Regions from separate parts of the Streptomyces sp. NPDC087845 genome, predicted to be linked through region 2. Evidence: predicted binding sites of a transcription regulator. Region 2 holds the regulator's gene; the other holds the start of a gene.
The links. Region 2 encodes HspR, which represses chaperone genes until heat shock. Its sites were predicted from a motif close to TTGAGNNNNNNNNNCTCAA; they were not measured.
Positions count from the first base shown of each region.

Region 1 (15,795 bases), on a different contig from region 2:
GAAGTAGTCCAGGTCGGAGACGGCGGCGCCGTGGATGACGAGCTGTCCGCCGCGCTGGGCGAACGTCTCCATCCAGCCGGCCATCTTCACGCGCTGGTCGACGGACTGGGCGAAGCCGTCCAGCTTGCCGACCCAGTCGACGGCGCGCGAGGAGTCGGGCGCGGCGACCGAGACGCCGAGGCCCTCGATGCGCGGGGCCTGGGACTCCCAGAAGTTGAGCTGGTAGTCGCGCTCGTGCTGGAGCGCGGTGTGGAACATGCACTGGGTCGACATGACCCGGCCGGACCGGATCTCGTCGGCGGTGCGGTTGGACATCAGGGTGACTTCGTACCCTCTGGACTGCAGTCCGAGGGCGAGCTGGAGACCGGACTGGCCGGCTCCGACTATGAGTATCTTCCGCATCGCGGTTCTCCGTTACGTATGGCGTGCGAGCTATGCCGGGGTGGCGTCGAGGGCGTGGCCCACGAGGGCCAGCAGCGACTCGACGACGGTGATCCTGTTACGCGCGTCCATGATCACAACAGGCACGTGCGGGGGGACAGTCAGGGCCTCCCTGACGTCCTCCGCCTCGAACCCCGGCGTTCCCTCGAAGTGGTTGACGGCGACGATGTACGGCAGGCCGCAGCTCTCGAAGTAGTCGAGTGCGGGGAAGCAGTCGGCGAGCCGCCGGGTGTCGGCGAGGACGACCGCGCCGATCGCGCCGCGCACCAGGTCGTCCCACATGAACCAGAAGCGCTGCTGGCCCGGTGTGCCGAACACGTACAGCACGAGGTCGTCGTCGAGCGTGAGCCGGCCGAAGTCCATCGCGACGGTCGTGGTGACCTTGTCGGGCGTCGCGGAGAGATCGTCGGTCTCCTCGCTGGCCTGGGTCATCATCGCTTCGGTCTTCAGCGGGGTGATCTCGGAGACGGACCCCACGAAGGTCGTCTTGCCCACGCCGAATCCGCCCGCGACCACGATCTTCGTGGCGATGGGGGCCCTGGTGTGGTCCAGCTGCCAGGCCTGCAGCGATTCCTCGGCCTGGTCCTTGGCCCTCGGCTGGCGCGGGGCGAAGAGTGGCGACTCAGAGACGGCGGAGTCCATTGAGCACCCTTTCGAGCAGTGCGCGGTCGGGCTGGCCGGTGCCGTGCCCGGTCCCGTACACGCGGATCTTTCCCTGGTCGGCCAAGTCGCTGAGCAGCACCCGGACCACGCCGAGGGGCATCTTCAGCAGGGCGGAGATCTCCGCGACCGTACGCATCCGGCGGCAGATCTCGACGATGGCCTGGAGCTCCGGCATGACACGGGTGGCCAGGTTGCCGTTGGTCAGCTCGCGGCGCTCCTCGGGCGCTTCGAGCGCGGCGACGAACGTCTCGACGAGCAGGACGTGGCCGAAGCGGGTGCGGCCGCCGGTGAGGGAGTACGGGCGGACCCGTGCGGGCCTTCGGTCGGACCCGCGGACGGGGAGCCTGCGGGCGGGTTCAGCAGGGGGCGTCACTGGGCGCTCTCCATCGATTTGCGCAGTTCACTGCGGAGTTCGGGGGTGAGTACGTGTCCGGCTCGGCCGACGAAGAGCGCCATGTGGTAGGCGATGACGCTCATGTCGCAGTCCGGGGTGGCGTGCACACCGAGCAGCGAGCCGTCGCTGATCGACATGACGAAGACGCTGCCCTCGTCCATGGCGACCATCGTCTGCTTGACACCGCCGCCGTCCATCAGCTTGGCGGCGCCGGCGGTGAGGCTGCCGATGCCGGAGACGATGGTGGCCAGGTCGGCGCTGGAGCCCTTGGGGCCGTCCTGCAGGCCGGTGGCCCGGGTGGCGAGATGGCCGGGGTCGGAGGAGAGCAGCATCAGTCCGTCGGATGAGACGACCGTGACCGAGTGGACCCCTGGCACCTCCTCCACCAGATTGCTCAGCAACCAGTGAAGGTTCCGGGCCTCGGTACTCAGCCCGAATGTGCTGGGCGCAGTCAACTGCGTGCCTCCTCGACTGTGTCCCCCGTCTCATCGGTTCGGCCGTCGGTACGGTCGGCCGACTCACTGTGCTCGGTGTGCGCGGGGCGTCCGGCGTGTGCCGCGGCCCCGGGGAACGGCTGGTTCGCCGTGATCTCGGCGATCTCCGCCTCGACGTCCCGGCGGCCGTCCCTCGCGCCCTGGTGGAAGCCGCCGAGCCGACGGCGCAGCGCCTCCTTGTCCAGGCTGCCCTTGCGCTCGGCGCTGGGCGCCGTGGTGGGCTTGACGACCTTGGGGGTGCGCTTGGGCAGCCCCTTGTCCGTGATGCGCTCCTGCTGCGGCTGCGGAGAGCGCTCCTGCGACTGCTGCTCCGGCTTCCGGGGGCCGGGCAGGGCGTCGGCGACGGGCGCGGGGGCCGGGACGGGAGTGGGTGCGGTGTACGGCTCCGGGGCAGGAGCGGGGGCCGGGGCGGCGTACGGCGCGGATGCCTGCGCCTGGGCCTGAGCCTGCGCCTGGGCTTGAGCCTGCGCCTGGGCGGTGTACGGCTCCGGGAATTCGTCGGCCGTGCGCTCGTGGCGGTCGGGGCCGATGGTGTACGGGTCGGGCGCCGTGAACTCCGAGGTGTCCGCGAACTCCGGAACCACCGGAAGGCGGACCTGCATCGTGATCTCCGCCTCGGCCTCGGCTGCTGCCGGGGCGGGCGCGGGGGCGCTGTCCGGGGCGTGCTCGGGCGCGGGCTCGGAAGCGGCCCCGGACTCGCGGATCGTCTGCTCCGCCGCCGCGATCAGCGGGTCGCCCGGCAGGGCGAGCGTGCGTGTCGGCAGCGCGTTGGAGTTGGCCTCGGCGACCGACCCCGGAAGGTTCAGCGCGGGCGCGTCCCCGGAGACCTGCACCGGCGGCGGCGTGGCGGCCGGTGGTGCCTTCGGCAGCAGGGTCTTGGGCAGGACGACGACCGCCGTGACCCCGCTGCCGCTGTGGTCGCGCAGCTGGACCCGTACGCCGTGGCGCGCGGCCAGCAGGGAGGTGACCTGGAGGCCGAGTCCGGCCCCGGGCGCCCCCTTGTCGTCCCGCTCGCCCGCATCGAACAACGTCGGGTCGCCGAGCCGGGTGTTGAGCTCGCTCATCCGCACGGCCGACATCCCGATGCCCTCGTCCTGGACGGAGAGCATCACCTCGCCGGTCTCCAGCAGCCAGCCGGAGAGCTGGACATGGGAGTCCGGCGGCGAGAAGGAGGTCGCGTTCTCCAGGAGTTCGGCGACGAGGTGGCTGAGGTCGTCGGCGGCGAAGCCGGCGATCTGGGCGTGCGGCGGCAGGGACTGGATGGTGACCCGCTCGTACCGCTCGATCTCGGAGACGGCCGCGCGCAACACGTCGACCAGCGGGATCGGGCTCGCGTGCCCGTGCCCGTGCTCGGCGCCCGCGAGGACCAGCATGTTCTCGCTGTGCCGACGCATGACCGTGGCCATGTGGTCGAGCTTGAAGAGGGTGGCCAGCCGCTCCGGGTCGTGCTCCCGCTCCTCCAGGCTCTCGATGACACCGAGCTGGCGCTCGACGAGGCCGAGGGTGCGCAGCGAGAGGTTGACGAAGGTGTGGTGGACCGTGTTCTTCAGCCGCTCCAGCTGGGCGGTGAGGTCGGAGGTCATGACCTGGAGTTCGGCGCGCTGGAGGGTGAGCGCCTCACGTCCGGCGATCAGCTCGGCGCGTTCGGTCTGCAGGCTCTCGAAGCGGCCGTTGAACTCGTGGAGCAGTCCGTGCAGCTTGCCGTGCAGGGCGTTGATGGACCGTACGGCCTGGGCGAACTCGTCGTTGCGGCCGGTGTAGCGGATCGGTTCGGCGGTGTCGGGCTCCGCGGCGAGGCGGGCGGCACCGATGCGCAGGACGGCGAGCGGCTGGGTGAGGGTGCGGGCCACGGCGGTGGAGACGCCGACGGCGATCAGCAGACAGCCGCCGAGCAGCGCGATCCGCAGTTCGAGCGCGGTGACGTCGTCGTCGCGCAGCTGCTCCAGGCGCTGGACCTGTGCGGTGCCGAGGGCCGATTCGACACCCCGCATCCGGTCGATCCGGGCGGAGAGGGCCGCCTCGACCTTCTTGCTGCTGACCCGCTGGTCGGCGTCGGACAGCTCGGGACGGTCGGTGAGGGAGTTGAGGTACTTCTCCGCGCTGTTGACCTCGGGCCCGGTGACGGTGGACGACAGCTTGTCGCGGGCGGTGGAGCCCGCGGCCTGGTCGAAGTCGGCGAGCGAGGAGAGCTCGCCCACCCGGGCCTGCTGGGCAGCGGCGCTCAGCTCGTCGCGGGTGCGGTCGTCCTTGCTGCTGCCCTGGTCCTGGCCCTGGACGGGCAGGCCGGTGAACGGGTCGGTCTGCGGGGACGACGCCTTGCCGGGCACGGAGAGCGCGGCGAGCAGCAGCCCCCGGGTGGCGGAGGCCTGCTCGGTGGCCCGGCCGAGGGCGAGCGGGGCGCGGGTGGCCTCGGCGGCGCGCGGTGGGGTCTTCTCGGCGAGTTCGTCGGCGAGGTCGTGGAGCTTGGCGATGACCTCGGAGTACGCCTGATGGGCCTCCAGCGCCGTGCCCTTGCCGCTGAGCGCGTCGCGGCGCAGGGAGGGGATGGTGGAGAGGTCGCGGCGCAGTGCGGCCGGGGCCGCACCCCTGATCTCGTCCACCTGCTGGTCGACGCGGGCGCTCCGGCTGCCGGGGTCGCCCTTGCCCTTCGCCCCCGGGCCGGACTTCTCCTCGCGGCCGGCCGCGATGTAGGAGGTGACCTCGTCACGTTCGTCCGCGAGGGCGTGGGCGAGCGCGATGGCCTGCTGGTTCAGCTCGGCGAGGGTGACCAGCCGCTGCGACTCGTTCAGGTCGGAGGAGGCGCCGAGGGCCGCGGGCGCACCCGCGGCGATGACGGTGATACCGACGACCGCGACACCGGCGACCAGCCGACTGCGTACGCGCGCGGTGCGCTGGGTGCCCTCGCTCTCGGCGGGTGCCGGAGGCGTCACCCCGGAACCGCTGTGCCTGCTGCCCTTGCTCCGAGGCCGCTTCTTCTGCACCGGTGCTCGCATTCTTGTACTCGTCCGCCCTTGAAGCAGAGGTGACGCACGGTCACATGTGAACGAGCGCCCCGACCGCTGGTACGGCTTCTGACCATTCCAGTGCTTTTGAGAGGGGGGCGCACATCAACCACTCCGCCACCTGAACGAGTGAACATCACTCCGGAGTTGACGAACAAGTCTGCCCTCGGAGCGCGTCCGGCACACCTGGACCGCTGGCTGGAACTTCCGCCCGTGCTTTGGCAGGATGCCCGCCCGCATGCCGCACGGAGCCTCTCCTTCCGCTCCAGGCACCCGCCTGACCTGCTGGTACAGGCCAATCTTGGGTCGTGCAGGGCCCGTGAAGGCATCGTGCAGACTGACCGCATGCGCATCGAACTCGCCACCGTCGCCGGCAGCACCGACCGCCCGAACGAGGACTGGGTTGCCACCGCCCTGCCCGCTTCCGGCCAAGGTGGGACGCTGATCCTGCTCGACGGAGTGACTCCGCCGCAGGGTGACGACGGTTGTGTGCACTCGGTCCCCTGGTTCACCGCACGACTGGGTGGCTCATTGGTCGAACTGTCTGATTCGCGACGCGATCTGACCCTCCAGGAGATTTTGGCCGAGTCCATTCGACGCACCGCCGACACACACCGCTCATCGTGTGACCTTTCTCACATGAGGACGCCGCAGGCGACGGTCGTCATGGCGCGCTGGGACGAACACGAGATCGAACATCTGGTGCTCTCCGATTCCGTACTCCTGTTCGAGGCGCTCGACGGATCCGTGCGCCCCCTCCTCGACGACCGGCTGAACCGCCTGCCGCCGGGCTCGCTGGCCAGTGAGGCGATCGCCGACGCCACGGTGCGGAACAAGGAGGGCGGCTTCTTCACGGCCGCCGCCGACCCCTCCGTGGCGACCCGCGCGGTCACCGGACGCACCCCGATCGGCCGGGTGCGGGCGCTGGCCGCGATGACCGACGGGGCGGCCCGCTGGACGGAGATGTTCCGCGAGGGCGACTGGGCGGACTGCCTCGGGGTGCTCCGCAAGGAGGGGACACAGGGACTGATCGACCGGGTCAGGGCACTGGAGGACGCGGACACGGAGCGCGCGCATCTGCGCCGCAGCAAGACGCATGACGACGCGACGGCGGTCTACGCGGTGCTGTGACGGGAAGCGACGGGAAACGGGGACGGGCCGGGGCCGGGCCGGGGCCGGGCCGGGGACGGGCCGGGGCCGGGCCGGGGACGGGCCGGGGCCGGGCCGGGGACGGGCCGGGGCCGGGCCGGGGACGGGCCGGGGACGGGCCGGGGACGGGCCGGGGACGGGCCGGGGACGGGCCGGGGCCGGGCGCCCGACGGGGGCCAGACGCCCGATCGGGGCCGGGCGCCGAGCCGCCGGCCCCGGGGCACCGAACCGTGATCCGGTACCCCGGGGCCCGTGATCCGGTACCCCGGGCCCAAGGCCCGACGCGTCAGTCCTCCGCGCGGGCGTTCAAGTGGTGCAGCAGCCGGGCCAGTTCGGCCACCTCGGCCCGGTCCCAGTCGGCGAGCTTGCGCACATAGCGGTCGCGGCGGGCGTCGCGGACACTGCGGTAGCGGGCCAGCCCCTCGGCGGTGAGGCGGACGAGGAAGGCCCGGCCGTCCGCCGGATCGGGCTCGCGTGCCACCAGCCCGAGGTCTTCCAGGGCACGCAGTTGACGGCTCATCGTCGCCTTGCCGACGCCGAAGTAGGCCGCGAGATCAGTGGCCCGCTGCCGTCCGGCCGACTCCAGCCGTACGAGAAGTCCGTAGGCGGCGGCCTCCAGTTCGGGGTGGACCTCGCGCGCCATTTCCCCGGAATTGGCCCGTGCCCGGCGCAGGAATACGGCCAACTCCCGCTCCAGCGCAAGGAATGCGTGGTCCACACCACTTTCTCCGGTCGCGCCGGGTTCACTACCGCTTTCGCTCCCGTGCACGTCAACACCCCTCATAAGCTTTCCCGCCACTGAAAGTTTCTTTCGCCGCTGGTCATCGCCGCAGCTCGGCCAGTATTTCGCAGGCGTAGACCAACGGCAGCGCCCAGACCCCCTTCCGCGACACGGGTCTACGTGCGTAGCGTCATACATGGCATGTTCACACCATGACATGTCTACAGGGGTGCCCCCGCGCCCCTGGGATCAGCGCGTCCCCCCACCGAGGCCTCGGAGGCACTCACATGCCGGTGCTCAGATCCGGATCCGGAACGTCCCGCCGCTCGCGCTTCGCGGCAGCAGGAACCCTGCTCGCAGCCCTCTCCCTCCTCCTCACCCTGCCCGGCGCGGCGAGCGCGGCGGGTGTCCACGACTCCGCCGCCGCGGCCAAGAAGCCCGCACGGGGCACGGCCACGATGGGCATGGGCGTCGTGGCCCACGACGGCCAGGGCGGACTGCCGCGCGACACCCGCGCCGCCCAGACCGAAGGCGTGGACGTCGCCAGCTACCAGGGCAACGTCGACTGGCCGACCCTCTGGAACAGTGGCGTGAAGTGGGCCTACACCAAGGCCACCGAGGGCACCTACTACACGAACCCGTACTTCGCCCAGCAGTACAACGGCTCGTACAACGTCGGCATGATCCGGGGCTCGTACCACTTCGCCACCCCGAACACCACGAGCGGCGCCGTCCAGGCCAACTACTTCGTGGACCACGGGGGCGGCTGGTCCAAGGACGGCAAGACCCTGCCGGGCGCGCTCGACATCGAGTGGAACCCGTACGGCGACCAGTGCTACGGCCTGAGCCAGGCCTCCATGGTCTCCTGGATCCGCGACTTCGTGAACACCTACAAGGCGCGCACCGGCCGCGACGCGGTCATATACACCGCGACCAGCTGGTGGCAGGCCTGCACCGGGAACAACGCGAGCTTCGGCGCCACCAACCCGCTGTGGGTGGCCCGTTACAGCAGCACGGTCGGCGAGCTCCCGGCCGGCTGGGGCTTCTACACGATGTGGCAGTACACCTCGTCCGGCCCGTACGTCGGCGACCACAGCCACTTCAACGGCGCGCTCGACCGCGTGCAGGCTCTCGCCAACGGCTGAGCCGACCCGCCGCACCCGCGCGGTCCACCACGTCGCACAACCGAGCCCCGGTGACCCACCCAGCCACCGGGGCCCTCCTCTATTCGCTCCCGTGACCAGGCACTTCTCCCGCCGAGCCGAAACCGAAGACCCCTACACATTCGGTGTATACACCACGTGTATAGTCCTTCTCGGCCGCACATCGTGTGCCCTGTTCAGCTACGGAGGAGTGACCCGCCTTGTCCATGAAGACGAAGTCGATCGGTACAGGGTTGGCCGCCGCCCTTGTGACGGCACTCACCCTGACGCTGAGCGGCTGCTCCATGCAGACCACCGCGCCGGGCTCGGCGCGCGGTGACGCGGGCTCCGACGCCAAGGGCTCCTTCGGTCCGGTGGACTGCCGCAAGGCGAAGTGCATAGCGCTGACCTTCGACGCGGGGCCGGGCGAGGACACCCCGCATCTGCTGGACATCCTCAAGGAGAAGAAGGTGCACGCAACCTTCTTCCTGTTGGGCAAGAACCACGTCAAGAAGCACCCCGACACCGTGCGCAGGCTCGCCGCCGAGGGGCACGAGGTGGCCAACCACACCTGGTCCCACGAGATCCTGACGGACAAGAAGCCGGCCGAGATACGCGCCGAGCTGGAGAAGACGCAGGACGCGATAGCGGAGATCACCGGCAAGAAGCCGCGTCTGATGCGCCCGCCGCAGGGCCGTACCGACGACACCGTCTCGGACATCAGCAAGGACCTGGGACTCTCCCAGATCCTGTGGAGCGCCACCGCCAAGGACTACTCCACGACCGACTCGGCACTGATCAAGAAGCGCATCCTGGATCAGGCGAGCAAGGACGGCATCATCCTGTTGCACGACATCTACAAGGGGACGGTGCCCGCCGTGCCCGGCATCATCGACGCGCTGAAGAAGCAGGGCTACACCTTCGTCACCGTCCCGCAGCTGATGGCCCCCGCCGAGCCGGTCCCGGGGACCATCTACCGCCCCTGATCCGGAGTACCGACCGCTGATCCGGAGTACCGACCGCCCCGGATCCGTACTCCGGATCCCTGCGGACGGAAGGGAAGTACACCCGGCGCACGCACGACGGCGGAGGCGCGAAAGCGCCCGGCGCGCGACGGCGGACGTACAAAAGAACCCGCCGCACCCCGGACGGCGGAGGCGCGAGAGCACCCCGCGCGCACGGAACGGCCCACCCACCCGTCGCCGGGAAGGCGGGCCGTCCGTACCGGTCGCGCACGTGGTGCCACGCCCGTCACGCCATGGCGCCTACGCCGCGGCCGGGATCCTCTCCCCGGGCCTGGCCGCGGAGGCCGGCGCGAGGGCGATCTCCAGTACCTGGCGCACATCCGTCACCGGGTGGACCTCCAGGGTGTCCAGGACCTCGGCCGGGACATCGTCCAGGTCCGCCTCGTTCCGCTTCGGGATCACCACGGTGGTGATCCCGGCCCGGTGCGCGGCCAGCAGCTTCTGCTTCAGGCCACCGATCGGCAGCACCCGTCCGGTCAGCGAGACCTCACCGGTCATCGCCACATCCGTCCGGACCAGCCGTCCGGAGAGCAGCGAGGCCAGCGCCGTCGTCATCGTGATGCCGGCGCTCGGGCCGTCCTTCGGGACCGCGCCCGCCGGGAAGTGGATGTGCACCCCCCGGTCCTTCAGGTCCGCGACGGGCAGCTCCAGCTCCGCGCCGTGCGACCGCAGGAAGCTCAGCGCGATCTGCGCGGACTCCTTCATGACGTCGCCGAGCTGACCGGTGAGGGTCAGTCCGGACGCCCCGGTCTCCGGGTCGGCCAGCGATGCCTCCACGAACAGCACGTCGCCGCCGGCGCCGGTCACCGCGAGTCCGGTGGCCACGCCCGGCACCGCGGTGCGGCGCTCGGCCGGGTCCTGGGCGGACTCGGGGACGTGGTGCGGCCGTCCGATCAGACCGCGCAGATCCGCCTCGGTGACCGTGAACGGAAGCTCCCTGGCGCCCAGTTCGTGCTGGGCGGCGACCTTGCGGAGCAGCCGGGCGACGGCCCGCTCCAGATTCCGTACGCCCGCTTCACGGGTGTACTCCCCGGCCAGCTTGCGCAGCGCGGACTCGTCGAGCGCCACCTCGTCCTTCTCCAGACCGGCCCGCTCCAGCTGACGCGGAAGCAGGTGGTCACGTGCGATGACGACCTTCTCGTCCTCGGTGTAGCCGTCGAGCCTGACCAGCTCCATCCGGTCGAGCAAGGCCTCCGGGATGGCTTCGAGGACGTTGGCCGTCGCGAGGAAGACGACATCGCTGAGGTCGAGCTCGACCTCCAGGTAGTGGTCGCGGAAGGTGTGGTTCTGGGCCGGGTCGAGGACTTCGAGCAGGGCGGCCGCCGGGTCGCCCCGGAAGTCGGAGCCGACCTTGTCGATCTCGTCGAGCAGGACGACCGGGTTCATCGAACCGGCCTCCTTGACGGCCCGGACGATGCGTCCCGGCAGCGCACCGACGTAGGTGCGCCGGTGTCCGCGGATCTCCGCCTCGTCCCGCACACCGCCGAGCGCGACGCGGACGAACTTGCGGCCCATGGCGTGCGCGACGGACTCACCGAGCGAGGTCTTTCCCACGCCCGGAGGGCCCACCAGCGCCAGCACGGCACCGCCGCGCCGTCCGCCGACGACGCCGAGACCGCGCTCGGCACGCCGCTTGCGGACCGCCAGGTACTCGGTGATCCGCTCCTTCACGTCCTGCAGGCCCGCGTGCTCGGCGTCGAGGATCCGCTGGGCGCCGGGGATGTCGTACGCGTCCTCGGTCCGCTCCGTCCACGGCAGTTCGAGAACGGTGTCGAGCCAGGTCCTGATCCAGGAGCCCTCGGGGCTCTGGTCGGAGGAGCGCTCCAGCTTGTCGACCTCCTTGAGCGCGGCCTCGCGGACGTGCTCGGGAAGTCCGGCGGCCTCGACGCGCGCCCGGTAGTCGTCGGACTCGTCTGCGCCGGAACCAGGACCGCCGTTGAGATCGGCGAGCTCCTTGCGTACGGCGTCGAGCTGGCGCCGCAGCAGGAATTCACGCTGCTGCTTGTCGACGCCCTCCTGGACGTCCTTGGCGATGGACTCGGCGACGTCCTGTTCGGCGAGGTGTTCACCGAGCCACTGGATGGCGAGCTTCAGCCGGGCGACCGCGTCGACGGTCTCCAGGAGCTGCACCTTCTGGGCCGTGGTGAGGAAGGGCGAGTAACCGGAGTTGTCGGCGAGCGCGGAGATGTCCTCGATCTGCTGGACCCGGTCCACGACCTGCCAGGCGCCGCGCTTCTTCAGCCAGCTGGTGGCGAGAGCCTTGTACTCCTTGACCAGCTCGGCAGCGGCCCCGGGGAGCGGGTCGGGGACGGCCTCGTCGACCCGTGTCCCCTCCACCCAGAGCGCCCCGCCCGGTCCGCTGGTCCCGGCCCCGATCCGCACCCGGCCACGGCCGCGGATGAGCGCGCCCGGATCCCCGTCCGAAAGCCGTCCGACCTGCTCGACGGTGCCGATGACACCAGTGCCGGCGTACGTCCCGTCGACCCGCGGCACCAGAAGCACCTCGGGCTTGCCACCGCCCTCGCGGGCTGCGGCCTGTGCGGCCTCCACGGCGGCGCGTACATCGGTGTCGGACAGGTCCAGAGGCACCACCATGCCCGGCAGCACGACCTCGTCGTCGAGCGGCAGCACGGGCAGGGCGAGCGGAGTGACCGCATTGGAATCGATAGCCATGATCTCCCCTTCGGCAGTCAACTTGAGCTATGCAGACTCAATGCTTGTGAGCCGCCCCTTGTTCCCCAGGGCATGTTCGCTGTGAGCGATCGCCTGAGGCGTTCGCACGCCGGACGGCCGCGTCGGACCCCGCACACAGGCTGAACCCCACGCGCGCCCCCTTGATTCCGGACCGTCCGAGCCGCTCCCGTCCGCGAAAACCCATCGGCAACCGGCCGGAACACCGGGCAGAGTGCCGACATGAGCGAGAGTGCGAGTACGGGTACGGGTACGGGTACGAGCGACGACAGAGGGCTGAGCCCGGACGGAACGATCCGGCGGGAGGGCTCACTGAGCCGGGTGCCGGTGGTGTTCGCCCCCGTGGTGGAGGCGGCTCGCGCCCGGATCACCGAGGCGTTCGACGGCGCGCGGCTGCACAGCGCGTACATCTACGGGAGCATTCCGCGCGGCACGGCTGTTCCTGGTGTCTCCGATCTGGACCTGCTGCTCGCCCTGCGTGCCGAGCCCACCGAGGCCGACCGGGCGGCGGCCCGGACCATCGAGGCCGAGCTGGACAGCTCGTTCGGCCAGATCGACGGGGTCGGTGTCCTTCTCGCCGCCGCCGAGACCCTCACCAGCACATTCGAACGCAATGATCTCGGCTTCTTCCTCGCCTGCCTCTGCACCCCGCTGCTGGGCGAGGACCTCGCCGCGCGGCTGCCGCGCTACCGCCCCACGCCACTGCTCGCCCGCGAGACCAACGGGGACCTCCACCTCCTGCTCCCCCGCTGGCGGCGGCGGTCCGCCGAAGCCGCCACGGACGCCGAACGCCGTAGTCTCAGCCGCGGCGTCGCCCGCCGCCTCGTCCGGTCCGGCTTCACGCTGGTCATGCCGCAGTGGGGCGGCTGGACCAGCGACCTGACCGAGTCTGCCGAGGTGTTCGCCCGCTACTACCCGGACCTCCCGGAGCGGATCGAGCAGATGCGGACGGCCGCGCGCACGGGCCGCGCCCCGTCCGCCGACCCGGCCGTCCTCGCGACGCTCATCGACGATCTGGCGCCCTGGCTGGCAGCCGAGTATCTCGCCGTCCACGGCAAGAAGGCCCCGCGCCCCTGACCCCCGCGCCCCCCGCCGCACCGGCGCGGCGCAGCAACGGCCGGCAGGCCAGGCCCAGCAGCAGCGCCAGCGGGTGGCCCCAGGCGGCGAGGGGGTTGTCGAGGTCGAGCAGATCACGCAGCAGCATCGCGCCGACCGCGCCGAGCACCAGCCCCCGCGGCCACGGCGTGAGCAGCCCGGCGAGCGCACCCACGCTCGCCATCACCCCGAAGCTGATGCCGTAGTCGAGCTGGTGCAGTGAGGACTCCGGCAGACGACCGGCCGCCACGGACAGCCCGACCGGGATCTCCGTGGCGAGGGTCGCCACGACATGGCCGAACAGGAACACCCCGGCGGCGCGCCGTCCCCCGACGCGGCGTTCCAGCGCGGTCAGCACCAGAGCGAAGCCGAAGAGGTACGGGGAACCGAGCCCGCCGACGACCCACAGGGCACTGGCGACCAGGACCAGCAGCGGGGTTTCACGCAGATGCGCGACGTCCGTGCTCGATTCGCGCAGCACGGCGGAGACGGTGTCCGGATCGCCGTACTCCATGAAGAGGGACGTGGCGACGAGCACCAGTAGGTACCCGAAGGTGAACGGGGTACCGGTGGGTGTCGGCAGCAGCCGCAGGCACCGGCGGGCCCACCGGGCCGTACCGCCCGCCCGGGGCTCCCGGACAGGTGGAGAGGCGACGGCTTCCGTACGGCGCCGACGCGGAACGGCGTCGGGCAGCGGGGCCGCGGGCTCGTCTTCGCGAACCGCCCTGCCCCTGCCCCGACGCACCGCGCGAGGCCCCTTCCCTACAAGCCCGCGAAGCAACGTCCCGCCCTCCGTGATCATCTCCGTGCTGTCCATGGCCCGAGCGGCGTGCGAACCGGCCGCACGTCCTCTTATACGCACCGTGCCCGTGCGCCTTATACGCACCGTGCCCGTGCGCCGGATATACGCACCGCGCCCATGCGCCGCTTATACGCACCGCGCCTGTGCACCGGCCGTGCCCGATGGCCTGTACGCACCGCGCCTGCGCACCGGTCCTGCCCGACGGCCTGTACACCGGCCGTGCCCGACGGTGCCTTGTACGAATCCAGCAATCCACCGGTCTTCGGATGAATCCGGCAATCCGCTGGCCCCCGGACGCGCGGACCGGCCAGGATGGCGGGGACCGCGGCGGTCACCCGCGTCCGCCGCCCGCGTCCGTCCCTCACGTCCGCCATCGACCGGAGAGCCACGCCATGCCCGAGATCCACGGCCCCGACCCCCTCGCCCCCCTCACGCTCGACCGCCGGGAAGGCCCGTACGGCGAAGTCGTCCTCCGGGAGCGGGGGGACGACTTCGAGATCATCGCCAACGGATGCTTCCTCATGGACACCTCGGACGGGCGCTCCGAGCGGCTGCTGATCGACGCGGCGCTGGCCGCCCTGCCCGACGGCCGGATGTCACCGGCGGTGCTCATCGGAGGGCTCGGGGTCGGGTTCTCGCTCGTGCGGGCCGCCGCCGAGCCGCGGTGGGGGCGGATCGCCGTCGTCGAGCGGGAGCAGGCGATCGTGGACTGGCACCGGGCGGGGCCGCTGGCCCGGATCTCCGGCGCGGCGCTCGCCGATCCGCGGACCGAGATCCTGACGACGGATCTCGTCTCGTATCTGCGCACGACTACGGACCGTTACGACGCTCTGTGCCTGGACATCGACAACGGACCGGACTGGACCGTCACCGAGGACAACACGAGCCTGTACTCCCCTGCCGGTCTGGCGGACTGCCGGGAGCGGCTGACGCCGGGCGGCGTTCTCGCGGTCTGGTCCGCACAGCCGTCCGCGGATTTCGAACAGGCCCTGCGGAATGCCGGATTCAGCGGGGTACGGACGGAAGAGGTGCGTGTTGCCCGAGGTGTTCCCGACGTGGTGCATCTCGCACTTCGGACAGTCTGAGAGCCCTCGTCGGACATTCCTGGCCCCCGGACGCCCGGGGGCCAAGCGCCACAAGGCCGACACTCCGCCACTTCGTCGCGCCCCTGCCGTTACACCCTGCGTAGCCGAGAGCGGCCCGCTGCCTTTACGCTGCTGACCGGTGACGGGATCACCCATGAAATCCACAAGCGAAGACCGTGCGTCCGGGGGAATGACCCCCGTGAGAACGGGCAGGGGCGGGGCGATGGAACAGACACACACCACCCACAACGGTGTCGCGGCCACCCCGGGCGCGCAGCGCCGGGTGCTGGTGGTCGAGGACGACGCCACGATCGTCGATGCCATTTCCGCCCGGCTGCGGGCGGAGGGCTTCCTGGTGCAGACCGCACTCGACGGGCCCGCGGCCGTGGACGCGGCCGAGGCGTGGCAGCCCGATCTGATGGTGCTCGACATCATGCTTCCCGGCTTCGACGGCCTGGAGGTCTGCCGCCGCGTGCAGGCCCAGCGGCCGGTGCCGGTGCTCATGCTGACCGCCAGGGACGACGAGACCGACATGCTGGTCGGTCTCGGTGTCGGCGCCGACGACTACATGACCAAGCCGTTCTCGATGCGTGAGCTGGCGGCCCGGGTGCACGTACTGCTGCGCCGGGTGGAGCGGGCGGCGCTGGCCGCGGTCACTCCGCGCAGCGGCATTCTGCGCCTCGGCGAGCTGGAGATCGATCACGCGCAGCGCCGGGTCCGGGTGCGCGCCGATGACGTCCACCTCACGCCGACCGAGTTCGATCTCCTGGTCTGCCTGGCCAATACGCCGCGCGCGGTGCTCTCCCGGGAGCAGTTGCTGGCCGAGGTCTGGGACTGGGCGGACGCCTCCGGCACCCGTACCGTCGACAGCCACATCAAGGCGCTGCGCCGGAAGATCGGTGCGGAGCGGATCCGTACCGTGCACGGTGTCGGCTACGCCCTGGAGACCCCGGCCCCATGACCCGGCCCGGTTCCGGACTGCGCCCCTTTTCGGTCAAGGCCAAGCTGGGCACGCTCGTGGTGGTCTCGGTGTTCATCACCACCGGGCTGCTGATGGTGGCCCTGCGCACCCGGACGGAGCTGCGTTTCAT
Region 1 covers NZ_JBIUVC010000021.1:21,889-37,683, forward strand. The annotation lists gene ACIOMQ_RS35415 (styrene monooxygenase/indole monooxygenase family protein) at 1-402, opposite strand, end outside; gene ACIOMQ_RS35420 (ATP/GTP-binding protein) at 433-1,083, opposite strand; gene ACIOMQ_RS35425 (DUF742 domain-containing protein) at 1,064-1,477, opposite strand; gene ACIOMQ_RS35430 (roadblock/LC7 domain-containing protein) at 1,474-1,953, opposite strand; gene ACIOMQ_RS35435 (nitrate- and nitrite sensing domain-containing protein) at 1,950-4,973, opposite strand; gene ACIOMQ_RS35440 (hypothetical protein) at 5,340-6,125, shown strand; gene ACIOMQ_RS35445 (MarR family winged helix-turn-helix transcriptional regulator) at 6,430-6,927, opposite strand; gene ACIOMQ_RS35450 (lysozyme) at 7,152-8,009, shown strand; gene ACIOMQ_RS35455 (polysaccharide deacetylase family protein) at 8,234-8,992, shown strand; gene lon (endopeptidase La) at 9,272-11,704, opposite strand; gene ACIOMQ_RS35465 (nucleotidyltransferase) at 11,945-12,799, shown strand; gene ACIOMQ_RS35470 (rhomboid-like protein) at 12,726-13,562, opposite strand; gene ACIOMQ_RS35475 (spermidine synthase) at 14,012-14,704, shown strand; gene ACIOMQ_RS35480 (response regulator transcription factor) at 14,928-15,665, shown strand; gene ACIOMQ_RS35485 (ATP-binding protein) at 15,662-15,795, shown strand, end outside.
Region 1: the regulator HspR is predicted to act here: its motif matches at 11,727-11,745, upstream of lon (endopeptidase La).

Region 2 (15,795 bases):
CGGTGAGTCGCCTCTTGGGCCTCATCGTATTTCTCTACGGGGGTTGTGCTTCGCCGACGATTCGAGAGGATTTGCCTGTTGTGCTGTCGGAAGAAAATACTCGGAGGGTTGACTGTACTATCGTGAGCGCGAAGGTGCGCGTAAAGGAACCGGCTGTTCGCTTTCATGATATAGTCCTCATGGATTTACAGAACGCCGCGAAAAAAGGGGAATGGCGTGAATACCGAGAAGGTTACGGCTCGACGTCTTACGGCCGAAGAGGTTTCGGAATTGGGCCTCCAGGACGGCATCTTCGTCTCGGCGGAGATGGATGGCCTTCCTCTCGACTGCTACGCCCCGGCTTTCCTTGTGAAGCCGGGTAAGAATTTCGAGGGAGGGTCCTTCGCCGCGAGGACGATCTTCGGTGAGGAAATTCATGTTCTCCCGGACAATGCCGAAGAGTGCGGGATCTGGATTGCCGACAAGGCAGGGGAGGAAATCGAGGTTCTCAAGAGTGCCGGCGTCCTCCTGAACCTCGCCCTCTTCGTGCCCGACGGGAACAAGGAATCCCTGGATTCGCTCTACACCGCCGCACGGGACGCGTTCGGCGCGGGGATCGTTCAGCGCTGGAGCGAGGAAACCGTCGCGGTGCCGGACGTCAAGGTCGACCTGTACGAGGAGCCGGCCCGGGGGCGGAAGAACACGAACAACCAGAACCGCGATCGCCGTGCCCTGGACATCTACCCGACCCGAGTGCGGTTCCTGGAGCCCAGCGATGGCTGGAAGTTCGTTGTCGAACCGCACAAGGAGATCGTCGATGACACACCGACGATCTGACCTGATGGCAGGTTAGTGCCGGTCATTCGCGGGAGCCCGTCAGCTTGCTGACGGGCTCTTCTTCGTTTGTTGGGGCGTGGGGGCAGGCCGCCGGCCCGAGTGTCGCGGTGCGTGGGCGCCGGGGCCGTGTCCCCGGTGGGATGGTTCAGGATCGTGGGGACAGCCCTTCGTCTGTCGCGGAGCTCCTGCGTTTGTCGCCGACCCCCTTCGAATTCGTCAGCGATCGGTAACAGAGGGATCTTGCGCGGGCGTTCGTATGTCTTCATAGGGGCACGGCATCGGCGGAGACAGCAAAGGGGTGGGCGGACATGGCAAGGCACAAGGGAAGGGGATGGCACGGTCGGCTTCTCGCGGCGGCGCTCGGGGTGACAGTGATGGCCGCTGCCGCCTCGATGTGGACCGCGCAGGCCGACCCCACCGGAGGGCGGCAGCCGCAAGCGCGTGTCTCGGCGCCGGGCGCCCAGCCTCAGGACCGGACCGTGACCAAGGTGGCGGCGGACATCGCGCACGCCTCGGACCGCGGGCCCCGGGGCGTCAACATCACCATCGACGACGGACCGGACCCGGTCTGGACGCCTCAGATACTGCAACTGCTGAAGGACAGCGGTGTGAAGGCTACGTTCTGCATGGTGGGCACGCAGGCCCAGGCGCACCCGGACCTGGTCAAGGAGGTCGTGGCGGCCGGGCACCGGCTGTGCGACCACACGATCTCGCACGACACCGCCATGGACACCAAGTCCGAGGCATACCAGTCCCAGCAGATCCTGGATGCCGAACGCATGATCACCAAGGCGTCCGGAGGCGTCCGGCCGCAGTATTACCGGGCCCCGGGCGGCGCCTTCACCCCGTACAGCCGGCAGCTCGCCGCGTCCCGGGGAATGCGGCCGCTGGGCTGGAACGTCGACTCCAAGGACTTCGAGCGTCCCGGCGTGGACACCATGGTCGCCACCGTCAAGAGGGAGATCTCCAACGGGCCGACCATCCTCTTCCACGACGCGGGAGGGGATCGCTCCCAGACCTTGGCCGCCCTGCGCGAGGTGCTTCCCTGGCTGAAGCAGCAGGGGTACTCCTTCGGCTTCCCCGTGCGGTGAGTGAGGTTCGCCCGCACCGACATCGGAGCCGCCCTCCCCGGCACCGGCAGACAGACATGACGGGTTGGCCGTCGCAAGCTGCGACCGGTCTCAGGTGATCAGGAACGGCCGGACGGCCACGTTCTGCACACCGCAGGCCGACGGCAGGCAAGTCTCCACTCCGAGCGAGTGCAAAAGAAGCCATACGTGCTTTTGGCGGCGCGGCATGGGCTCAACGAGGCGTCACGTCTGACGCTAAGCATCAGCACGTTCTTCTCTTCGGGACCTCCGCTCTGACGCTGGCTGCTCGTACATGGCTGTGCGAACCGCTGTCCATGTCGAGTGGAGAGTTCCCGCTTGACCGCCCGAACGGTGACCCAGGTCACAAGGATTACGTCTCGTGATCCGAGATGCCCGGATCAGTCTTTCCTGGAGTGGGCCGCGAACGGCTCGCGAAACAGCGTCCCAATGGCGACTTAGGGCACGGGGAGGGCACGGAGCACCCTGGGCGGTCTAGACAACAAACAAGGCCCTGGTCTCTGACCAGGGCCTTAGTCGTGGAGCGGGTGACGAGAATCGAACTCGCGCTCTGAGCTTGGGAAGCTCATGTTCTACCATTAAACTACACCCGCAGAGCGCGCCATGTGATCGGCTGCGCATCGTTGCACACTCTACCCCATGCCAGGTCCCCGGCGTTCGAGCCGTGGGGCTTTTTTGTCGTGGGGGAGGGTGGATGCGGGTGTCGTGGGCGGGAGTTGGAGGCGTAGCGTAGGGGTCGGAGTGCCGCCTGGAGTGGCGTCCTGTTCATCCCCTAATGTGGCTTTCTCGTCCACGGTTTGTTGGGGAAGGGACTTGATGGACTCCATGGAGCGCACCGTCGTCCGCTGTGCCGAAGGGCACGTTTTCGCTACCGCTTCGTTCCCGATGCAGCAGCTCGGGGCCGGGCGGATCGGTCCCGGGCGGCTCATTCGCTGTCCTCGTTGTGCGCGGCTGCGGCATGCCGTGCCGGTGGTGTTCGAGCAGCGGTAGGAGCGGTGACAGGCGCGCGGGGCGGTCCCGGATTGGGGCGGGCCCGCGCGTTCTGCGTATCCTCGGGGCGTGCTTCTCTCAGATAAGGACATCCGGGCCGAGATCGACGCCGGACGTGTACGCATTGATCCGTTCGACGCGTCGATGGTGCAGCCCTCGAGCATCGATGTGCGGCTCGACCGCTACTTCCGGGTGTTCGAGAACCACCGCTATCCACATATTGATCCAGCCGTCGAGCAGGCCGATCTGACGCGGATGGTCGAGCCCGACGGGGACGAGGCGTTCATCCTGCATCCCGGCGAGTTCGTGCTCGCTTCGACGTACGAGGTCATTTCGCTGCCCGACGATCTCGCGTCGCGGCTGGAGGGAAAGAGTTCGCTCGGGCGGCTCGGTCTTGTGACGCATTCGACCGCGGGGTTCATCGACCCCGGTTTCTCCGGGCATGTGACCCTGGAGCTTTCGAATCTCGCGACGCTTCCGATAAAGCTGTGGCCGGGGATGAAGATCGGGCAGCTGTGCATGTTCCGGCTGAGTTCGCCTTCGGAGTTCCCGTACGGTTCCGAGCGGTACGGATCCCGGTACCAGGGACAGCGCGGGCCGACCGCGTCGCGGTCGTTCATGAATTTCCACCGGACCCAGGTGTGATGCCGGATGAGCGCTGATGTGCGGGAGAACCTGACGTACGAGGGTTTCGGTCATGCCGTGCGTGAGCTGGCACAGGCCGTGGCCGACGACGGGTTCGAGCCCGATGTCGTGCTGAGCATCGCGCGGGGCGGGGTGTTCGTCGCGGGCGGGCTCGCCTACGCCCTTGACTGCAAGAACATTCACCTCGTGAACGTGGAGTTCTACACCGGGGTGGGTACCACCCTGGAAATGCCGGTCATGCTGGCTCCCGTGCCGAATGCCATCGACTTCTCGGACAAGAAGGTCCTGATCGCCGACGACGTCGCCGATACCGGGAAGACGCTGAAGCTGGTGCGTGATTTCTGTATCGATCATGTCGCCGAGGTGCGCAGCGCGGTCATCTACGAGAAGTCGCATTCGCTCGTGAAGTGCGAATACGTGTGGAAGAAGACCGATCGCTGGATCAACTTCCCGTGGAGCGTGGAGAAGCCCGTCGTTCGGCGCACTGGGCAGGTCCTCGACGCGTAGCGCCGGGCGGCGCCGGCGGATGACGGGGCGCGGCCTGTGCGGTGCGGTCCGTGCCAGGCGGTTGGCGCGGTGCGGTGCGGTCAGGGGTAGATGACGCGGTACTGGAGTCCCGATATCGCCGTGTTGTAAATGTTCGGGGCCGGGCCGTTCTTCTCGGGCACGGAGACGCACACTTCGTACGAGGCGCCGTGGACCAGGTCCTGGCGGACCTCCCACTCCTGCCACTGCGGTTTGTCATGTGGCGTCGGCCAGGCCGCCATGGCGTGGAAGCCGATGCCGGTGGGCGAACCCTGTTCCGGGTAGACCACCGACCTGCCCGTGTTGTCCTTCAGCCAGAGATGGACGTCCACCGGTCCGGGGCCGGACGTGGTGCGCCATTCGGCGATCACGTAAAGGCGGTCGTCCTCGACACGGCCGCAGGCGCGGACCTCGACGCGAGGGACCTTCGTCGTGTTCCAGCGCCCGCAGTTCTCCTGTGCCGGATTGGGCGGCAGGCCGGGCCCCAGGACCACGACCGTGGCCAACGACCAGGTCACACCAGGACGAAAAGGGACAGCAGGAAGACGAAAGTGGAGGGGCTCCGACGCGATCGCGTCGGAGCCCCTCCACTTTCTTCCCGGACGACCGGATCCGTCAGATCGTGCCCAGCTTGATGATCGAGAGCAGGGCGATCAGCTGGATCGCGGATGCGCCCAGCGCCTTCGGCCACGGCAGGTCGTGCGACTTGCTCACCATCGAGGTGAAGAGCGCGGCTGAGGCCAGCCAGGTGATCCAGCCGAGGATCTGGACCAGGGAGTTCTCGCCGCCGAGGAAGAGCGCGAATATCAGGCGGGGGGCGTCCGTGATCGACATGATCAGCATGGAGAGGCCCACGGTCGGCTGCCAGGAGCCGTCGCCCCCGAGCTGGCGGGCGAGGGTGTGCGTGACCGCGCCCAGGACCAGGCCGCCGATGACGAAGCCGATGCCCGTGATGACGACGTAGGGGACCACCGTGGAGATCGTCGCGTGGATCGCGTCGTCCCGGGCCTGGTCGAAGCCGAAGAGGGCCAGCAGGCCGTACAGGAACGTGACGATGAGCGCCGGGCCCCAGACCGGGTAGTCGCGCATCTGCCAGAACGTCGGTCCCGGGCGCAGCACGATGCCGGTGAGCAGGTCCTTCCACGGCAGCCGCGGGCCGGCCGGCTGGGCGGGAGCCTGGCCGGCGCGGTAGGTGTTGCCGTCGCCGTACGGGTCCTCGCCGATGCTGAACGCCTGGGTGTGTCCCGGGGAGTTGGCGTACGGGTCGCCCTGCTGGGGGGATCCGTGGGGGTGGTGGGGCTGCTGGTACGGGTCGCCGAAGTACTCCGGTTCGCCGTGGTTGCCACCGCCCTGGCCGGCGGCGTTGTAGCCGTTGCCGCCGTAGCCGCCGCCGTTGCCGTAGCCGGCGTTCGGCCCGCCGTTGCTGTACGGGGGCGGGGCGCCGTTGCCTCCCGTCGGTGGCCATGGCTGCTGCCCGTACGGCGGTGGTGCCTGTGTGCCGTACGGCTGCTGCCGCGGTTGTTGCTGCGCCTGCTGCGGGGTGCGGTTGTCCCGGCCGCGTCCGATCCTGAATCCAGCCACGTCATCGAACGTACCTGGTCCGCTCGGGTGCGGTGAGAGGGCCTGGGAAACCTGCCCGCCATTGCGGCCGAGCTGTGACATCCCCTAGGGGAATCCCGGGGGTACCTCCGGGGGAATCCTGGGGGCCCCGGAGGGTTGGCCCGAGGGGCGGGGCACGGGACCTGTGCGGGAAAGCAGCAGCGGCCGGTCCTGCCCCCGAGGCAGGTCCGGCCGCTGCTGTCGCACGGCAGCCCGAGCTACTTCACCGGCTCCGGCTCCGGTGCGTCCGCCGACTCCGTCTCACCGGCCGGGTCGGCCGGGGTCTTCACGGAGTCCAGCAGCAGCTGCGACACGTCGACCACCTGGACCGACTCCTTCGCCTTGCCGTCGTTCTTCTTGCCGTTGACCGAGTCGGTCAGCATGACCAGGCAGAACGGGCAGGCGGTGGAGACGATGTCGGGGTTCAGCGACAGAGCCTCGTCGACGCGCTCGTTGTTGATGCGCTTGCCGATCCGCTCCTCCATCCACATCCGGGCACCACCGGCACCGCAGCAGAAGCCGCGCTCCTTGTGGCGGTGCATCTCCTCGTTCCTGAGGCCCGGGACCTTCGCGATGATCTCGCGCGGCGGGGTGTAGATCTTGTTGTGACGGCCCAGGTAGCACGGGTCGTGGTACGTGATCAGGCCCTCGACCGGCGTCACCGGGATCAGCCGGCCCTCGTCGATGAGGTGCTGGAGCAGCTGGGTGTGGTGGATGACCTCGTACTCGCCGCCGAGCTGCGGGTACTCGTTGGCGATGGTGTTGAAGCAGTGCGGGCAGGTCGCGACGATCTTCTTCGCGGCCTTCGCCTTCTTCGTCGAGTCGTCCTCGTCGTCCTCGCCGAACGCCATGTTCAGCATGGCCACGTTCTCCTGGCCGAGCTGCTGGAACAGCGGCTCGTTGCCCAGGCGGCGGGCCGAGTCACCCGTGCACTTCTCGTCGCCGCCCATGATCGCGAACTTGACGCCCGCGATGTGGAGGAGTTCCGCGAAGGCCTTGGTGGTCTTCTTGGCACGGTCTTCGAGCGCGCCCGCGCAGCCGACCCAGTACAGGTAGTCGACCTCGGACAGGTCCTCGACGTCCTTGCCGACGATCGGGACCTCGAAGTCGACCTCCTTGGTCCACTCGACGCGCTGCTTCTTGGCGAGCCCCCAGGGGTTGCCCTTCTTCTCCAGGTTCTTGAGCATCGTGCCCGCCTCGGACGGGAACGCGGACTCGATCATCACCTGGTAGCGGCGCATGTCGACGATGTGGTCGATGTGCTCGATGTCGACCGGGCACTGCTCCACGCACGCACCGCAGGTGGTGCAGGACCACAGCACGTCCGGGTCGATGACGCCGTTCTCCTCGACCGTGCCGATCAGCGGGCGCTCGGCCTCCGCGAGAGCCGCCGCCGGGACGTCCTTCAGCTGCTCCTCGGACGCCTTCTCGTTGCCCTCCATGTCCTTGCCGCCGCCGGCCAGCAGATAGGGGGCCTTGGCGTGCGCGTGGTCGCGCAGGGACATGATCAGGAGCTTCGGGGAGAGCGGCTTGCCCGTGTTCCAGGCCGGGCACTGCGACTGGCAGCGACCGCACTCCGTGCACGTGGAGAAGTCGAGGATGCCCTTCCAGGAGAACTGCTCGACCTGGGAGACCCCGAAGACGTCGTCCTCGCCCGGGTCCTCGAAGTCGATCTCCTTGCCGCCGGACGTCATGGGCTGGAGCGCACCGAGCGCCGACTCCCCGTCCGCGTTCCGCTTGAACCAGATGTTCGGGAAGCCGAGGAAGCGGTGCCAGGCGACACCCATGTTGGTGTTGAGCGAGACCGTGATCATCCAGATCAGCGAGGTGCCGATCTTGATCATCGCGGTGAAGTAGATGAGGTTCTGCAGCGTGCCGAGCGCGAGGCCCTTGAAGGCGAGGACCAGGGGGTACGAGATGAAGTACGACGCCTCGTAGCCCTCCACGTGGTGGATCGCGCCCTCCAGGCCGCGCAGGGTCAGGATCGCCAGGCCGATGACGAGGATGACGTACTCGACGAAGTACGCCTGCCAGGCCTTGGAGCCCGCGAAGCGGGACTTGCGGCCGGCCCGCGAGGGCAGGTTCAGCAGCCGGATGGCGATCAGCACGAGGATGCCGACCGTCGTCATCAGACCGATGAACTCGGTGTACATCTCGAACGGCGGCCAGTCGCCGATGATCGGCAGGACCCAGTCGGCCTTGAAGAGCTGTCCGTACGCCTGGAGCAGCGTCGGCGGCAGCGTCAGGAAGCCGATGGCGACGAACCAGTGCGCGAAGCCGACGATCCCCCACCGGTTCATCCGGGTGTGGCCGAGGAATTCCTTGACCAGGGTGATCGTGCGCTGCTTCGGGTTGTCGGTGCGGCTGCCCGCCGGGACCGGCTGTCCGAGCGTGACGAACCGGTAGATCTGCGCGACGGCTCGGGCGATGAGCGCAACGCCGACGACAGTCAGCACCAGCGACACGATGATCGCGGCGAGTTGCATGTGGGGGCTCCTCGGGCCTGCGAGGGTGGGATCCAGCGTCTACAAGCGAATACTGGCAATTACTAAGCAGTAACTTAATCAGTCTGTGCTGACACTATCCACTTATTCCGCCGCGCTGTAGCCGCACCGGCGGTGATCTGTGTCGCTCAGGTGTGCCTTGCCGCGCCGGGTGAGTCCGCGGACCGCCCGGCGCAGCGGAGCGTGCACGGCTCGCACCAGGATGGCCAGGTCGAGTCCCACCCAGTGGTGCTCGGCGTAGTGCTGGTCGAGCAGGGCGGGTTCGTCCCACGGCATTCCGGAGCGGGAGCGAACCTGTGCCAGGCCGGTGAGGCCCGGCTTCAGGTCCTGTCGCCAGTGTCTCGCGCCGGGGGGCGCGGCGGATGCGGGGGTCCCCGCGGTCCGTGCCCGGTGGTCGTCCGGTGCCAGGGGCTCCGGCCCGACCAGCGAGAGGTCTCCCCGTACGACGTGCGGCAGCCGGGAGAGCAGATCCAGCCGCAGCCGCCGGGTGCGCAGTGAGCGCAGCACGAAGGGGCGGCCGCCCAGGCCGACCCGGGGCGACCGGGTCAGTACGCCGCCCGGGAGCCGTCGCGCCGCGAGGGCGAGGGCGCCCGCGGCGAGCAGGGGGGCGGCCAGGGTCAGCAGGATCGAGCCGAGGGCCAGATCCAGTACGCGCTTGGCCGACGGCCTCTCCCGTCGTCGCGCCCACTGCCATGTCCACTGCCCTGCCCACCGTGCCCCTTGCCGGGCCCGTTGCCAGGTCCGCCGAGAGGCCGACGGCCACTGCGGCGTCCGCCGCCGTTGCCGTTGCCGCGCCCATCGCTGCGCGGGCCGCCACTGCCGCCGCGGTGCCCACGGGCCCTGCCCCTGCCCCCGCCCTTGTCCTCGCCGCCCCGGTCGCTGCGCCTGCCTCTGTCTCTGTTTCTGCCTCTGCATCGTTCGCACCTGCCTGGGGTCGAGCGGATCGAGCGGGTCGAGCCGGGTTGAGCCGGCTTGAGCGGGCCGGCTGTCGGTTTTGCGTGACTCGCGGCAGTTTGTGACAGAACGATCCCATGGCGCGATGATGGGTGGGGGCTGCGCGGCCCGCAGGGCGGGCGGGTGTCGTTCGTGCTCTTCCGCTCCGCGCGAGGTGCGTGCACGATACTTGAGTCGAGTCGACTCAAGTCTGTTGACACTGGGACGGGTGTCATGCATCCTTGAGTCAGTTGCACTCAAGTAGTCAAGCTGGAGGAATTGAAATGGCACGTGCGGTCGGCATCGACCTGGGCACGACTAACTCCGTCGTCAGCGTTCTCGAAGGCGGCGAGCCCACCGTCATCACCAACGCAGAGGGCGCCAGGACCACGCCGTCCGTCGTCGCCTTCGCGAAGAACGGCGAGGTGCTGGTCGGCGAGGTCGCCAAGCGCCAGGCAGTGACCAACGTCGACAGGACCATCCGCTCCGTCAAGCGCCACATGGGCACTGACTGGAAGATCGACCTGGACGGCAAGAGCTTCAACCCGCAGCAGATGAGCGCCTTCATCCTGCAGAAGCTGAAGCGGGACGCCGAGTCGTACCTGGGCGAGAAGGTGACCGACGCGGTCATCACCGTCCCCGCGTACTTCAACGACTCCGAGCGTCAGGCGACGAAGGAGGCCGGCGAGATCGCGGGCCTGAACGTCCTGCGTATCGTCAATGAGCCGACGGCCGCCGCGCTGGCGTACGGGCTCGACAAGGACGACCAGACGATCCTCGTCTTCGACCTCGGTGGCGGCACGTTCGACGTGTCGCTGCTGGAGATCGGTGACGGCGTCGTCGAGGTGAAGGCCACCAACGGTGACAACCACCTCGGTGGTGACGACTGGGACCAGCGCGTCGTCGACTACCTGGTGAAGCAGTTCGCCAACGGGCACGGTGTGGACCTGTCCAAGGACAAGATGGCTCTCCAGCGTCTGCGCGAGGCCGCGGAGAAGGCGAAGATCGAGCTCTCGTCCTCGACCGAGACCACGATCAACCTGCCCTACATCACGGCGTCCGCCGAGGGCCCGCTGCACCTGGACGAGAAGCTCACGCGCTCGCAGTTCCAGCAGCTCACCGCTGATCTCCTGGACCGCTGCAAGAGCCCGTTCCACAACGTCATCAAGGACGCGGGCATCCAGCTCTCCGAGATCGACCACGTCGTTCTCGTCGGTGGCTCCACCCGTATGCCGGCCGTCGCCGAGCTCGTCAAGGAGCTGACCGGTGGCCAGGAGGCCAACAAGGGTGTGAACCCGGACGAGGTCGTCGCCATCGGCGCCTCGCTCCAGGCCGGTGTCCTCAAGGGCGAGGTCAAGGACGTCCTGCTGCTCGACGTCACCCCGCTGTCCCTCGGTATCGAGACCAAGGGCGGCATCATGACGAAGCTCATCGAGCGCAACACCACAATCCCGACCAAGCGCTCCGAGATCTTCACGACGGCCGAGGACAACCAGCCGTCCGTGCAGATCCAGGTCTACCAGGGCGAGCGCGAGATCGCGGCGTACAACAAGAAGCTCGGCATGTTCGAGCTGACCGGCCTGCCGCCGGCCCCGCGCGGCGTCCCGCAGATCGAGGTCGCCTTCGACATCGACGCGAACGGCATCATGCACGTCGCCGCCAAGGACCTCGGCACCGGCAAGGAGCAGAAGATGACCGTCACCGGCGGCTCCTCGCTGCCGAAGGACGAGGTCAACCGGATGCGTGAGGAGGCCGAGCAGTACGCGGAGGAGGACCACCGCCGCCGCGAGGCCGCCGAGTCCCGCAACCAGGGCGAGCAGCTCGTCTACCAGACGGAGAAGTTCCTCAAGGACAACGAGGACAAGGTCCCCGCTGACGTGAAGACGGAGGTGGAGACCGCGCTCACCGAGCTGAAGGAGAAGCTCAAGGGCGAGGACAGCGCCGAGATCCGTACCGCCACCGAGAAGGTCGCGGCCGTCTCCCAGAAGCTGGGCCAGGCGATGTACGCCAACGCCCAGGCCGACGGCGGCCCGCAGGGTGACCCGCAGCCGGGCGCCCAGCAGGCCAAGGCCGACGACGACGTCGTCGACGCCGAGATCGTGGACGACGAGAAGGACGCGAAGGGCGGTGCGGTGTGACCGAGGAGACTCCGGGCTTCGAGGAGAAGCCCGACGTCCCCTCCGGCGCCACCCCCGACGGAGCCGAGCCGAAGGACGCCCCTTCCTCTCCGGAGGAGGAGGCGTCCCCGGCCGGGGACGCAGCACAGACAGTCGGTCTGACGGCCCAGCTGGACCAGGTCCGCACCGCGCTCAATGAGCGCACGGGCGACCTCCAGCGGCTCCAGGCCGAGTACCAGAACTACCGCCGCCGCGTCGAGCGGGACCGGGCCACGGTCAAGGAGATCGCAGTCGCGGGTCTCCTGTCCGAGCTCCTGCCCGTGCTCGACGACGTCGGCCGGGCCCGGGAACACGGCGAGCTCGTGGGCGGGTTCAAGTCGGTGGCCGAATCACTGGAGACGGTCGTCGCCAAGCTGGGCCTGCAGCAGTTCGGCAAGGAGGGCGAGCCCTTCGACCCGACGATCCACGAAGCCCTGATGCACTCGTACGCGCCGGACGTCACCGAGACGACCTGCGTGGCGATCCTGCAGCCGGGGTATCGGATCGGCGAGCGCACCATCCGCCCCGCGCGGGTGGCGGTGGCCGAACCCCAGCCGGGTGCGACACCGGCCGCGGCCAAGGAAGAGAAGGCAACCGACGAGGAGAGCGGTGGCACCGAGGAGGTCTGACATCCCGTCTGACCACCTCGCGGCCCACCGCCCGGCCATGCGACCGGCCAACGGGCCCGTCGCATGGCCGATCGTCCGGAAGGAGGGACGTCGATGAGCACGAAGGACTTCGTCGAGAAGGACTACTACAAGGTCCTCGGCGTCCCCAAGGACGCCACCGACGCCGAGATCAAGAAGGCGTACCGGAAGCTCGCCCGCGAGTTCCACCCGGACGCCAACAAGGGCGACGACAAGGCGGAGGAGCGCTTCAAGGAGATCTCCGAGGCGAATGACGTCCTCGGCGACACCAAGAAGCGCAAGGAGTACGACGAGGCGCGCGCCCTCTTCGGGAACGGCGGCTTCAGGGCCGGCCCCGGCGGCGCCGGAGGCAACTTCAACTTCGACCTGGGCGACCTCTTCGGAGGCACCCAGGGCGGGGGCGCGGGCGGCGGACCCGGCGGTTTCGGCGGCGCCGGTGGCGGACTGGGCGATGTCTTCGGCGGCCTGTTCAACCGGGGCGGTACGGGGACGCGGGTGCAGCCGCGCCGCGGCCAGGACATCGAGTCCGAGGTGACGCTCAGCTTCACCGAGGCGGTCGAGGGGGCCACGGTCCCGTTGCGGATGTCCAGCCAGGCGCCCTGCAAGGCGTGCTCCGGCACCGGTGACAAGAACGGCACCCCCAGGGTCTGCCCGACCTGTCTCGGCACCGGCCAGGTGTCGCGCGGCACCGGCGGCGGCTTCTCGCTCACCGATCCCTGCGTGGACTGCAAGGGCCGGGGCCTCATCGCCCAGGACCCCTGCGACGTCTGCAAGGGCAGCGGACGGGCGAAGTCCTCCCGGACCATGCAGGTCAGGATTCCGGCGGGCGTCTCGGACAGCCAGCGGATCCGGCTGCGCGGCAAGGGCGGTCCGGGCGAGCGCGGTGGACCGGCCGGCGATCTGTACGTCGTGGTCCATGTCGACGCCCACCCGGTGTTCGGCCGCAAGGGCGACAACCTCACGGTCACCGTGCCCGTCGACTTCACGGAGGCGGCGCTCGGCGGCGAGGTGAAGGTGCCCACGCTCGGCGGCCCGCCGGTCACCCTGAAACTGCCGGCCGGGACTCCCAACGGGCGCACGATGCGCGCCCGGGGCAAGGGCGCCGTACGCAAGGACGGCACCCGGGGCGACCTGCTGGTCACCGTCGAGGTGACGGTGCCCGGCGAGCTCACCACCGAGGCCAGGGAAGCACTGGAGGCCTACCGGAAGGCGACTGCGGGCCGTGACCCGCGGGCGGAGCTCTTCCAGGCAGCGAAGGGAGCTTGAGGTGGACGGCCGACGACGCAATCCGTACGAACTGACCGATGAATCGCCGGTGTACGTGATCTCGATCGCGGCCCAGCTCTCGGGCCTCCATCCGCAGACACTGCGCCAGTACGACCGCCTGGGCCTGGTCTCTCCCGACCGCACGGCCGGGCGCGGCAGACGCTACTCGGCCCGCGACATCGAGCTGCTGCGCACCGTGCAGCAGCTGTCGCAGGACGAGGGCATCAACCTCGCCGGCATCAAGCGCATCATCGAGCTGGAGAACCAGGTCGCGGCCCTCCAGCAGCGCGTCGCCGAGCTCTCGTCGTCCCTCGACGGCGCGGCGGCGGCGATGCAGCAGCGCGAGGCCCAGGTGCACGCCTCGTACCGGCGCGATCTGGTGCCGTACCAGGACGTGCAGCAGACCAGCGCGTTGGTGGTCTGGCGGCCGAAGCGGCCGAAGGACTGAGCGGGTTCGCACCCGCACGACGAGCGAGGCCCGTCACCCGTTCCTCACCGGGGTGGCGGGCCTCGCCCGTGGCCGCACGCCATGTACGTCGTCCTGGACCGGGAACGGCGGCATCCGTCCGCAGGCGTGGCCTGCTGCTGCGACGGGGACGGCTGCGACTGGTGTGACGGGCCGGGAACGGCTGTGGGCTGGTGTGACGGACGGGGAACGGTCGCGACGGGGACGGCCACCGGGTCGGTGTCCCCTGGTTCTTCTTCCGGTGCGATCCGCCCGGTCAGGGGGCCGCGTCCGCCACGAGACCGGAGTAGCCCGAGGACAGCTCGGGTGTGAGGGGTGCGCACCATTCGTGCTGCGTCAGGATCTCGGCCAGTGGGTACACCTCGTCCCCCACCGTGCCGGCCGCCCGGTCCAGATGCACCGGCCGCCCGCTCAACAGGAGACGCAGGGCAGGCAGGGCCCGGGCCTTGAACGTGAGCTTCTTCCCCGAGGAGAGCACCTCGACCGTCTGGCCCAGATCACGGAACCGGGGACGGAACTCGCTGATGCAGACGACGGAGGCAAGGTGCCCGAACGTCTCCAGGAAGGGGACGTGCCGGGGCGGGGCGACGTCCTGCTCCCGCGTCACCAGAAAGTCTGCGGGAGTGCGGGACCCGATGAGCCGGACGGCCGCCTCGACGAGTTCCTGGTGCTGTTCCGAGCCGGCCGCGTTGTCCAGATCGCGACGGAAGAGCTCGTTCTCACGGGACCGGTCGGCGAGCCAGGACAGCCAGTCCGCCCCGGTCCGCGTGGTGAACCCGAGCGTCATGTGCAGGCTGTGCCCCGAGCCGCGACCGCTTCGGCCGGCCCGGTGCCAATGACCGCGCGGGATGTGCATGACGTCGCCGGGGTTCATGGTGCCGGTCCAGAGCGTTTCCTCGCTGGGGTCGTTGTTCCGGGCGGTGTCGCGGTGGAGCGGCGCGACGCGCGACGTGCCCCGTACCTCCCAGTCCTTCTCGCCCGAGAGCTGGACGGCGAGGACATCGTGGTCGTCCCAGTGCAGGCCGAAGCCGTCGGCGCCGTTCGTGGTGAGGTAGATGTTGACCGTGACCCGTTCGCCCGACCACCACTGGATGGCCCGGCAGGCCACTTCGAGCGTGGGGTCGAAGACGTTCGCACGGTCCAGCACCATCGTCACCCCCTCGCGCAGGAGGTTCCCGAGGTGGCGCATGTTCACCAGGCCGGCCTGGCCCGCACCGCCCGTGTCCTGGCCCAGGTACGCGCCGGGGTGCAGTTCCCGGCCGTCCTGGAAGCAGCGTATCTGCGGACTTCCCAGCCGCCTGCGCATCGCCAGGTCCAGGAGCCGGGCGGGAGTCAGCATGCGCGTGACCAGACCCGGGTCGCGGAGGCTGCCCCGGGCGAACCCGGTGCCGAGACGACGCGGGCCGTCCCACCCCAGTGCCTCTTCGATACCGGCGACCAGTCCGTGGTCCACTGCCCCTCCTGATGCGGAAACCCTGGTGGCGCCGAGGGGCCGCGCGACCTTGCGACGACGCGGCCCCGTTGCCGTCCTGCGGAGCCGGCTCTCAGACGCGGTGCGGCGCGTCGGTCGCGACGTTCGGCCAGGCGATGTCCCAGGCGATGTCGCCTGCTGCGGCGCTGAGCGGGTCGGCACCGTCGGAGCGGTCGTGCATGCTCCCCAGCACCTCCACCGACACGAGGAGGTCATCGCTGCTGAGGGTGCTCTGTGTGGCGCTCATGTGTATCGCTCCGTCCGATCAGAGGTTCGATGCCGAGTGAACAGTGCCATCGAAGCACGTTCACCGGCGGTTGGGATCATCGGCAGAGTGAAAAATCCGGTTCAACGGCGAATTCCCATGACTTGGCGTCAGAGTGTGTCGCGATCGGCGCCCTGGTCCAGGATTCCTGACTGTGCGATGAGGTAACCGAGTTGGGCGCGGCTGCCGCTGCCGAGCGCGGCATTCAGTTTGGCGATGTGCGCGCGGCAGGTGCGTACGTTCATACCGAGCCGGCGGGCGATGGAGTCGTCGACGTTTCCTTCGACGAGGAGCTGGGCGATGGAGCGCTGTACTCCGCTGATGCCCTTGGGCGTCTGTTCGTACCTGATCTCTTCGAGGAACGGCTCCGCGCGGGTCCACAGCTGCTCGAAGACCTTCACCA
Region 2 covers NZ_JBIUVC010000002.1:200,036-215,830, reverse strand. The annotation lists gene ACIOMQ_RS06515 (hypothetical protein) at 217-816, shown strand; gene ACIOMQ_RS06510 (polysaccharide deacetylase family protein) at 1,125-1,907, shown strand; tRNA gene ACIOMQ_RS06505 (tRNA-Gly) at 2,445-2,518, opposite strand; gene dcd (dCTP deaminase) at 2,985-3,560, shown strand; gene ACIOMQ_RS06495 (phosphoribosyltransferase) at 3,567-4,067, shown strand; gene ACIOMQ_RS06490 (hypothetical protein) at 4,148-4,603, opposite strand; gene ACIOMQ_RS06485 (Yip1 family protein) at 4,701-5,666, opposite strand; gene ACIOMQ_RS06480 ((Fe-S)-binding protein) at 5,903-8,170, opposite strand; gene ACIOMQ_RS06475 (sugar transferase) at 8,273-9,103, opposite strand; gene dnaK (molecular chaperone DnaK) at 9,406-11,259, shown strand; gene grpE (nucleotide exchange factor GrpE) at 11,256-11,906, shown strand; gene dnaJ (molecular chaperone DnaJ) at 12,000-13,190, shown strand; gene ACIOMQ_RS06455 (heat shock protein transcriptional repressor HspR) at 13,192-13,638, shown strand; gene ACIOMQ_RS06450 (JmjC domain-containing protein) at 13,913-15,109, opposite strand; gene ACIOMQ_RS06445 (hypothetical protein) at 15,201-15,374, opposite strand; gene ACIOMQ_RS06440 (helix-turn-helix transcriptional regulator) at 15,503-15,795, opposite strand, start outside.